DNA from 4 places in the Streptomyces sp. NBC_00341 genome. Region 2 is predicted to be linked to each of the others. Evidence: riboswitches for the same ligand, from Rfam matches in the RefSeq annotation. Region 2 holds a riboswitch; each other region holds the start of a gene.

Evidence for each region. A riboswitch is a leader RNA that binds a small molecule or an ion and turns the genes downstream of it on or off. The one in region 2 is predicted to bind cyclic di-AMP.
Region 1: linked by a shared signal. The riboswitch ahead of OG892_RS24900 (NlpC/P60 family protein) and the one ahead of OG892_RS03960 (C40 family peptidase) in region 2 are both predicted to bind cyclic di-AMP.
Region 3: linked by a shared signal. The riboswitch ahead of OG892_RS03220 (LysM peptidoglycan-binding domain-containing protein) and the one ahead of OG892_RS03960 (C40 family peptidase) in region 2 are both predicted to bind cyclic di-AMP.
Region 4: linked by a shared signal. The riboswitch ahead of OG892_RS30560 (M23 family metallopeptidase) and the one ahead of OG892_RS03960 (C40 family peptidase) in region 2 are both predicted to bind cyclic di-AMP.

Annotation. Positions count from the first base shown of each region.
Region 1 covers NZ_CP108002.1:5,501,609-5,503,801, reverse strand. Annotated here, with positions in the region: gene pcrA (DNA helicase PcrA) at 1-710, opposite strand, end outside; cyclic di-AMP (ydaO/yuaA leader) riboswitch at 971-1,135, shown strand; gene OG892_RS24900 (NlpC/P60 family protein) at 1,134-2,193, shown strand, end outside.
Region 2 covers NZ_CP108002.1:896,347-898,539, forward strand. Annotated here, with positions in the region: gene OG892_RS03950 (ATP-dependent Clp protease proteolytic subunit) at 1-470, shown strand, start outside; gene OG892_RS03955 (hypothetical protein) at 478-786, shown strand; cyclic di-AMP (ydaO/yuaA leader) riboswitch at 1,092-1,288, shown strand; gene OG892_RS03960 (C40 family peptidase) at 1,292-1,765, shown strand; gene OG892_RS03965 (LysE family translocator) at 1,802-2,193, opposite strand, start outside.
Region 3 covers NZ_CP108002.1:712,576-714,768, forward strand. Annotated here, with positions in the region: gene OG892_RS03220 (LysM peptidoglycan-binding domain-containing protein) at 5-919, opposite strand; cyclic di-AMP (ydaO/yuaA leader) riboswitch at 925-1,111, opposite strand; gene OG892_RS03225 (alpha/beta fold hydrolase) at 1,582-2,193, shown strand, end outside.
Region 4 covers NZ_CP108002.1:6,785,575-6,787,767, reverse strand. Annotated here, with positions in the region: gene OG892_RS30565 (GntR family transcriptional regulator) at 1-257, opposite strand, end outside; gene OG892_RS30560 (M23 family metallopeptidase) at 479-1,279, opposite strand; cyclic di-AMP (ydaO/yuaA leader) riboswitch at 1,292-1,459, opposite strand; gene OG892_RS30555 (pitrilysin family protein) at 1,671-2,193, opposite strand, start outside.

The DNA.
Region 1 (2,193 bases), 4.6 Mb from region 2:
ATCGCGTAGGCCTGGGCGAGGGTCTTCTCGAAGCCGTCCGTGGCCTGTCCGGCGAAGGTCTCCTCGTCGATCAGCTCGTTCTTCAGGTTCGACACCTTGGCCGTGAACGACTTCGGCGGGAAGCGCTTCGGGTCGAGGTCGAGATCGCGGCAGACCAGGGCCATCAGCCGCTTGGAGTCCGCCGCGTCGTAGATCGAGAACGAGGAGGTGAAGCCGAGCTTCTTCGACTCGCGGCGCAGGATCCGGACGCACGCGCTGTGGAAGGTCATGACCCACATGGCGTTGGCGCGGGGCCCGACGAGCTGCTCGACGCGCTCCTTCATCTCACCGGCGGCCTTGTTGGTGAAGGTGATCGCCAGAATCTGGCCGGGGTGCACCCCGCGCTCGGCCAGCAGGTGGGCGATGCGGTGCGTCAGCACCCGGGTCTTGCCCGAACCGGCCCCGGCGACGATGAGCAGCGGGGAGCCCGCGTGCACGACGGCGGCACGCTGCTCGGTGTTCAGCCCGTCGAGCAGCGCGGCGGCGTCGATGACCGGGCGGTGGGCCCCGTCGCGGTAGTACGCGTCGCGGGGCGGCGGGGGCCCGTCGAACACGCCCCCGAAGAGGTCCTCCGGCACCGCTTCGGGTGCGGAGTCCTCGGGGGGTGGCGGGGGCCCTTCCTCCGTGTGCTGGAGGCCGGCCAGGAAACTGTCGTCAAAGAGGCTGCTCATCGCCCTCCGAGTCTAGGGCCTGTCCGGCGGATCATGGCCGGGGTCGCACGGCAGAACCCGCACCCACGGGAGCCACACACGGCGATGCCCGGACCACCCTGCGTAGGAAAATGCCGCGCCGCGCCCGGCCGTACGGCACGGGTTCCGCAAGGTCACGAAAATGTATCGGGCATATCGAACATCAACCTTCACAGCGGCACCATGAGTTGGCTAGCGTGCTCGTTCGGACGGCCGTACCCCCAGAGGCGAACCACGCCGAGCGGGCGTCCACGCCGAATCCGGGCCGCCCGTACGGGGTCCGGAACCGGGGACCCACACGCAGCACCGGGGTGAATCGGTCCGCAACCCCCACCAGGACCGTAGGGCAGCCTTCCGTTCCGCCCGAACCCGACAGCTAACCCGGTAGGCGGTCCACGGAAGGAAATGCCGGCCTTGGCATCGCATCGCAAACCGCGCCCCCGGGTGCGCAGCACCACCCCCGCCATCGGGTTCACGACGGCCGCACTCGCCTCGGTGACCCTGCTGTCCACGCAGAGCGCGCTGGCGGCCCCGGCCCCGAAGCCCAGCATCGAGGACGTCCAGAAGAAGGTCGACGACCTCTACCGGCAGGCGGGCACCGCGACCCAGCACTACGACGAGGCGAAAGAGGCGTCCGCCGCGCAGCGCACCAAGGTGGACGGGCTGCTGGACGACATCGCCAAGCGCGCCGACAAGCTGAACGACGCCCGCCGGACGCTCGGGAACTACGCGGCCGCCCAGTACCGCGACGGCGCGCTCGCGCCGACCGCCACCTTCTTCCTGGCCAACGACCCGCAGTCGTTCTTCGACCAGACCCACCTGATGAACCGGATGGCCACGAACCAGCAGCAGGCCGTCACGGACTTCCGGACGAAGCAGGCGCAGGCGTCGAAGAAGCGGGCAGAGGCGGTGACGAGCCTGGAGACGCTCACCGCGTCGCAGACCAAGCTGCGCACCAGCAAGCAGGACGTGCAGAACAAGCTGACCGAGGCGCGCACGCTGCTGTCGAAGCTGACCGCGCAGGAGAAGGCGCGGCTGGCCGAGCTGGAGGAGAAGAAGAAGGCCGAGGCCGCGCGCAAGGCAAAGGAGCTGGCGAAGAAGCAGGCGGCCGCGAAGGCGGAGGCAGAGCGCAAGGCCAAGGAGGCCGGCAGCGGCAGCGGCACGGGCTCCGGTACGGGCACGGGAACGGGCACCGGTTCCGGTTCTGGCTCCGGCTCGGACAGCAGCGCGACGACGAAGGCCGAGAAGGTCCTCGCGTTCGCCAGGGCCCAGATGGGCAAACCGTACGTCTGGGGGGCCACCGGCCCGTCCTCGTACGACTGCTCGGGGCTGACCCAGGCGGCCTGGAAGGCCGCGGGCGTCAGCATTCCGCGGACCACCTGGGACCAGGTGAACGTCGGGACCCGGATCGCCACGGCGGACCTCCAGCCCGGTGACCTGGTCTTCTTCTACGACGACATCAGCC
Region 2 (2,193 bases):
TGTACCTGGAGCACGACGCACCCGACCGGCCCATCCAGCTCTACATCAACTCCCCCGGCGGCTCGTTCGGGGCCATGACGGCGGTGTACGACACGATGGCCTTCCTGGCCTGCGAGGTGGAGACCTTCTGCCTCGGCCAGGCGGGCGCCGGCGCGGCCGTACTGCTGGCCGCCGGAGCACCCGGCCGACGGCACGCGCTGCCCGGCGCACGGGTCGTGATGCAGCAGCCCGAACTCTCCGAGCCGGTGCAGGGGCAGCCGTCCGACCTGGAGATCGAGGCGCGGGAACTGGCCAGGATGCGGGAGACGCTGACGGGCATGCTGGCCCGTCACACCGGCCGCTCCGCCGAGCAGATCAGCGACGACACCGAGCGCGACCTCATTCTCGACGCCGAGGGCGCCAGGGCCTACGGGCTGATCGACCACATCGTGCAGAACCGCGGGCCCGCGCTACCGCCCGCCGCGAGGTGAACCCGCGATGCGGCCACCCGAGTTCCCGCCGCTGCCCGCCCTGACCCGCGCGGAGGGCGAGTTCATCGACCGGTATCTGGAAGTCGTCGACCAGCTGGGCCGGATCAACCCGGCCCGCGCCGACGACACCTACGGGGCCCTGCGCGCCGCGCAGGCGCTCGCCTCGCACGCCGCGGCGCTGCGGGACGCGCTCGCGTTGATGCACGAGCGGGGTGAAAGGCGGATCCACTCCGCCACGTTGACTCGGGCGTTACGGGTGCTGGACGGTGAGCGCCGCGCCGGGCGGCTCACCGTGCCACCCGCCCCGCCGAGTTGATCAACTCCCTTGCGCCGACACGCCCGACGGGCGGACCGATTTATCTCGCTCGTTCGGCGTAGGTGTTACCTCGCAGGAGGGACAGCCCAACTTGCGCTTTCGAGGTGGGCCATGGGTGAAATCTCCCGTTCCACCCCTGGTACGGCAGCGGAAGGAGAGGTGCCGCAACTCCCCGTAAGGCCCCCTGTCCACCCGAACGGGTCAGTCGTGATGAGCCTCACATATCACCGTTTCACCTCGGAAATCCGGCGTTCGGTGAGTCAAGATCCCTGGGACGACAAGCCCCCGCCACCGCGGCGGGGCGGTCCGGGCGGACGCCGAGTCCTGCCGCTGCCCGGATGCCTGGTCGACAGGAGTGGATCGGCAGGAGTGGAGGACCCGAGCACAACGGGCCGACCGGACCCCCGGTCGTCCCTCGGGGTGAAGCCGCCACGTGCGGCCGGGCGACTTCGCCAGCCCGAACCCGACAGGTCATCCTTCACAGGCGGCTGACGAAGGGTTGCGCATGACTGCGCAGGTTCATGTCCCGTCTCTCCTCACCCGGGCCACGACGGCCTCGGTTCTGACTCTCGCCGCCGTCGGCGGCACGCTGTTCGTCCCCGGCGCCGTGACCGACGCCCAGGCCGCGACTCATTCGATGAAGGCGCTCAACATCGCCGCGTCGAAGAAGGGATCGCCGTACCGGTGGGGCGCCACCGGCCCCAGCCGTTTCGACTGTTCGGGTCTGACGCTCTATTCGTTCAAGAAGGCGGGCAAGAAGCTCCCGCGCACGGCCCAGCAGCAGTACAACAAGACCCGCCACATCTCGGCCTCGAAGCGGCAGCGTGGCGATCTGGTCTTCTTCCACTCCGGCCGCAGCGTCTTCCACGTGGGCATCTACGCGGGCAGCGGCAAGATCTGGCACTCGCCGAAGACCGGTGCCGTGGTGCGGCTGGAGAAGATCTGGACGAAGAGCGTCTACTACGGCCGGGTCAGCTGACGCCACCCCGCTCCGGACGCGCACCCCGACCCCGCATCAGTGCAGCAGGGTACCGGTCACCAGCACCGCGCCCAGCACGGTGAGTGCCGCGCCGCTGCCGCCCTCGATCGCGCGGGCGGTGCGCGGCCGACGCAGCCACCGGCCCAGCCGGTCCACCAGGAGCGCCACGGCCGGGAACCAGATCAGTGCGAGCAGCACGACGATCGCGGCGAGCAGCAGCGTCCGGGGCAGCGGGGCGGCCCCGGCCGGGACGAACTGCGGAAGAAGGCTGAGGAAGAGCACCGGCGCCTTGGGGTTCAGCGCGTTGGTCAGGAAGCCCTGGCGCAGTGCGCGCCGGGTCCCGTTCGTGGCGTGCGCGCCACCGTCCTGGCCGGCCGCGGCTTCGGCGGCCCCCGACTGGCCGGGGCGGCGCCGGGCCGCACGCAGCG
Region 3 (2,193 bases), 180 kb from region 2:
TATGTCAGTAGGCGCCGAAGACGTTGTCGATCGAGCCGTAGGTGGCCGCGGCGTAGTTGCACGCGGCGGTGATGTTGGCGACCGGGTCGAGGATGTCCGTCGACGTACCGGCCACGTGGTAGGCCTCGAAGGTGGGCTGGATCACCTGGAGGAGACCCTTGGAGGGCGTGCCGGCGACGGCGTTCGAGTCCCAGTTGTTCACGATCTGCGGGTTGCCGGAGGACTCGCGGATCACGTTGCGGTAGATGCTGTCGTAGCTGCCCGGGATGCCGTTCTGGGCCATCACGGCGAGCGACTCCTTGATCCAGCCGTCGAGGTCGTCGGTGTACGCCGTCGCGGCCTGCGCGGGAGCGGTGGCCGCGGTCTCGGTGGCGGTGGTCCCGGTGGTCTTCTCCGCGACGGGCACGACCGTCCGCTGGGAGCGGTCGGCGCGGTCGGTCCCCTCGGACCGGTCGGACGACTGGGCGGCGTCGGTCGCGGGCTTCGCCTCGGTCGCGGGCTTTGCCTTCGATTCGGCGGTGGGAGCCGCCTTCGGCGCTACGGCAACGGACTTGGCACCGATGGTCAGCTTGAGGCCCGGGTGAATCAGGTCGGGGTTTCCACCGACCGTACTCCGGTTGTCCTGGTAGAGCCGCTCCCAGCCACCGCTGAGGGAATGCCCCCGGGCGATCTTGGAAAGCGAATCGCCGGAGACCACGGAATAGACGGTGGACTCCGCCTTGTGGGCCGCAATTCCCTTGGCAGCAAAGGGGGTCGAGGACGCCGACTTTTCCGCGACGGTGGGGTGTGCCGGTGCGGCAGAAGCCGATCCGGCCCCGATCAGGGGGAGCGCGAGAACGACTCCGCCCGTGCTCACGGCGATGAAACCGCGGGTCAGGGTGGTGGACTTGAAACGACGGTACTTACCCGTGATGGGCATGGCGCATTTCCTCTCCGCCGCCTGCGAGGTGAGCTGTCGGGTTCGGACTGGAGATGTCCGGCCGCACGTGATGGCGACTTAACCCCTAGCCGCTCCGGATTCCGGACCGGCAGTAAACCTGGGTCCCCCGCTCCTGCCGTACGTGAGTGGGTCGGGTTCCCGGACGGCGGCAGGATTCGGCGTTCCGTCCGGATTGACGGTGACCGTAAGCGAAAAACGCCGGAGGAAACAAGCCCGGAATTCTTGATCCCAATTGATTCGCAAGATCAATTAAAGGAAATGCTCAGCATCAGACCCTTCAGGGGAAGTCAACTTTCTTGGCGCGACAGGGAACCGAGGCCGGACGCATCGCATCACGGGCCGGAAAGGTGACGCTGGCCACTGAGCCCGAAAAGGGTGATTTGCTCAATATTCATAGTCTTTGGGCTATGAAAAGGGAGACCTTAATATCCTATTCATAGACTATTGATGATCTTTACGACTAGCCACCCAATCGGGACATTTCGCCAAGCCCGACAGTTGCGGCACCCGCGACTCCGCACCTCCGCCGACACGGCGTCGCACAACTGCATCTCTATTGATGCATCGAAATAGATGTACTAGGGTGTGGTGCATCGACCGGCGCCCGTGGCGCCGCCCACCCCCGCGACAGGGAGAACCTGATGTTCCTCGACACCGATGGCGCCACGCTCTACTACGAAGTCCGCGGCTCCGGCCCCCTGCTGCTCGTCTCCCAGAGCGGTGAGGGCGATGCCGATCGCAGCACCGACCTGGTCGACCGGCTCGTGGACAGCTGGACCGTGGTCACCTACGACCGCCGGGGCCTCTCCCGCAGCACGCTCGACGATCCCGGACAGCGCATCACCATGGCGCAGCACGCCGACGACGTGCACCGGCTGCTGGCCGAACTGGCCGATGAGCCCGCCCTGATGCTCGGGTGCAGCATGGGCGCCGCCATCGGGCTGCATCTGGCGATCACCCACCCCGAACAGCTCGGGCTGCTCGTGGCGCACGACCCGGTCGCACCGCCCCTGCTGCCCACCGGAGAGCGCGAGCGACACCGCGCCGAGCTGGCGCATCTTCAGGATGTCTACCGCGACGGCGGTCTGGCAGCGGCCTTCCCCGAGATCGCCCGGGTCCTCGGCATCGATCCGGCGCGCCAGGAGACCGAGCCGGAGCTCACACCGATGCCGCTCACCCCGCGCCGTGTCGCCAACTTCGGCTTCTTCATCGAGCGCGACTTCACCGCGGTCATCGAATCCGAGCTCGACCGG
Region 4 (2,193 bases), 5.9 Mb from region 2:
GGCTCCAGCAGCATCCGGACCTCGAGCAGGTCGGCCGCCTCCTGCTCGTCGGGCTCGGCGACGCAGGCCCCGGCATGCCTGCGGGTGACCACGAAACCCTCGGACTCCAGGGTGCGCAGCGCTTCACGCACCGGGACGCGGGAAACCCCGTAACGGCGTGCGAGCACCTCCTCGGTGAGTCGGCTGCCGCGTTCGAAGACACCGGAGACGATGTCGTCACGGATTGCCGTGCATACCGAATGCGCCGGAATGCGCATGTCCGAACCTCCGCCTTAATCCCCGCGAAACGCGGCCGATCGACGCCTGTCCTGTGACTCTATTGCAATGCGGACGCATTTCCGATGCCGGGCGTAAATTCATGAATATCTTTTGGTCGCGGACGGGTTCGGGAAGGGGGGCCGCACCACGGCCCGGCGGCCGGGTACGACTGAAGGCCCCGGCGCATCGCCGGGGCCTTCGGTGAGGTGCTTCGCGTCGGTCAGACGGTGACGCCGTGCGCGCGCAGATACGCGACCGGGTCCATGTCGGAGCCGTACGACGGGGTGGTGCGGGCCTCGAAGTGGAGGTGCGGTCCGGTGGCGTTGCCGGTGGCGCCGGAGAGGCCGATCCGCTGCCCCTGGCCGACGCTCTGGCCGACGGAGACGCCGATCGAGGAGAGGTGGCCGTACTGGGTGTACGTGCCGTCCGTCATCCGGAGCACGATGTTGTTGCCGTACGCGCCGCCCCAGCCGGCCTCGACGACCGTACCGGCGCCGACGGCGACGACGGAACTGCCGGACGCCGCGTGGAAGTCGATGCCGGAGTGGCTGCCGGAGGACCACAGGGAGCCGCTGGACTTGTAGCCGGTGCTCACGTAGGAACCCGCGACGGGCAGCTGGAAGGTGCCGAGCCGGGCGCGCTCGGCGGAGCGGGCGGCGCGCGCCTCGCTCTCGCGGGCCTCCTTGGCCTTGGCGGCGGCCTTGGCCTTCTTGGCCTTCGCCTCGGCCTTCTTCTTCGCGTCGGCTTCGGCCTTGGCCTTCGCCTTGGCGACGGCGTCGGCCTGGTGCCGCTGTGCGTCCGCCTGGGCGTCGATCCGGTCGGCCAGGTCGCCCTCGATGGTGATGATCTGGGAGAGACCGGTATCGGCGGCGGGGGCCTCGGTGTCCGCGGCGAGCGCCGGGGAGGCCAGCGAGCCGATGACGCCGGTGGTCGCCAGGGTCGCGATGCCGACGGCCTTCGCGCCTCGGCGCGTCAGACGGCTCGGGGCACGGTGCTTCCCCGTGGCACGGGTGAACGCCATGAAGTGGCTGGTCCTTTCCTTCCTTCTCGCCTACCGGGTTAGCTGACGGGTTCGGAGCAGGAAGGTCTCCTACGGAGTCCCGAACCTCGTCGAGGCATGGGCATCCGATTCACCCCAGGGACTGCGTGGGTCCCCGGCTCCCCGGGCTCGCGCCTGACGGGGACTCGGCGATGGCTGCCCGGTACGTCGCGGATGCGGCATACGAGTGACGGACAGCCGGGCCGACGCTAAGCGGGGGCACTTCCCCGCACCAAACGGACAGGCGGTTTTGTAGCGCATCCCACAGGGCAGACAGGCAACCTCTCCACCAAAGCGGACAAAAAGGGAGGCCCTGGCGGCAGACGACCCGCCAGGGCCTCGCTCCCGCCCCGCTGTCGGGGGCGGTGGCAGGTCAGCCGGTGACGACCGAGACCTCTCCGATGCCGAGAGCCGTGACGGGCTCCTTGATCTGTGCGGCGTCCCCGACGAGGACCGTGACCAGCCGGTCCTCCGGGAAGGCGTTGACCACGGCCGCCGTCGCCTCCACCGTGCCGGTCTCGGCGAGGCGCGCGTACAGCTGCGCCTGGTAGTCGTCCGCGAGGTGCTGCTCGACCTGGTCCGCGAGGGTGCCCGCGACGGAGGCGGCCGTCTCGAACTTCAGCGGTGCCACGCCCACGAGGTTCTGCACGGCCGTCTCGCGCTCGGCGTCCGTCAGGCCCTCCGCGGCCAGGGTCCGCAGCACCTTCCACAGGTCTTCCAGCGCCGGGCCGGTGGACTCGGTGTCAACCGATCCGCTGATGGCGAGCATCGCGGCGCCGGTCGCCCCCGAGGCGGAGTCCGGGGCCGAGGAGCGCAGCACCTGGGCGAAGGCGCGTACGCCGTAGGTGTAGCCCTTCTCCTCACGCAGCACCCGGTCGAGCCGGGAGGTCAGCGTG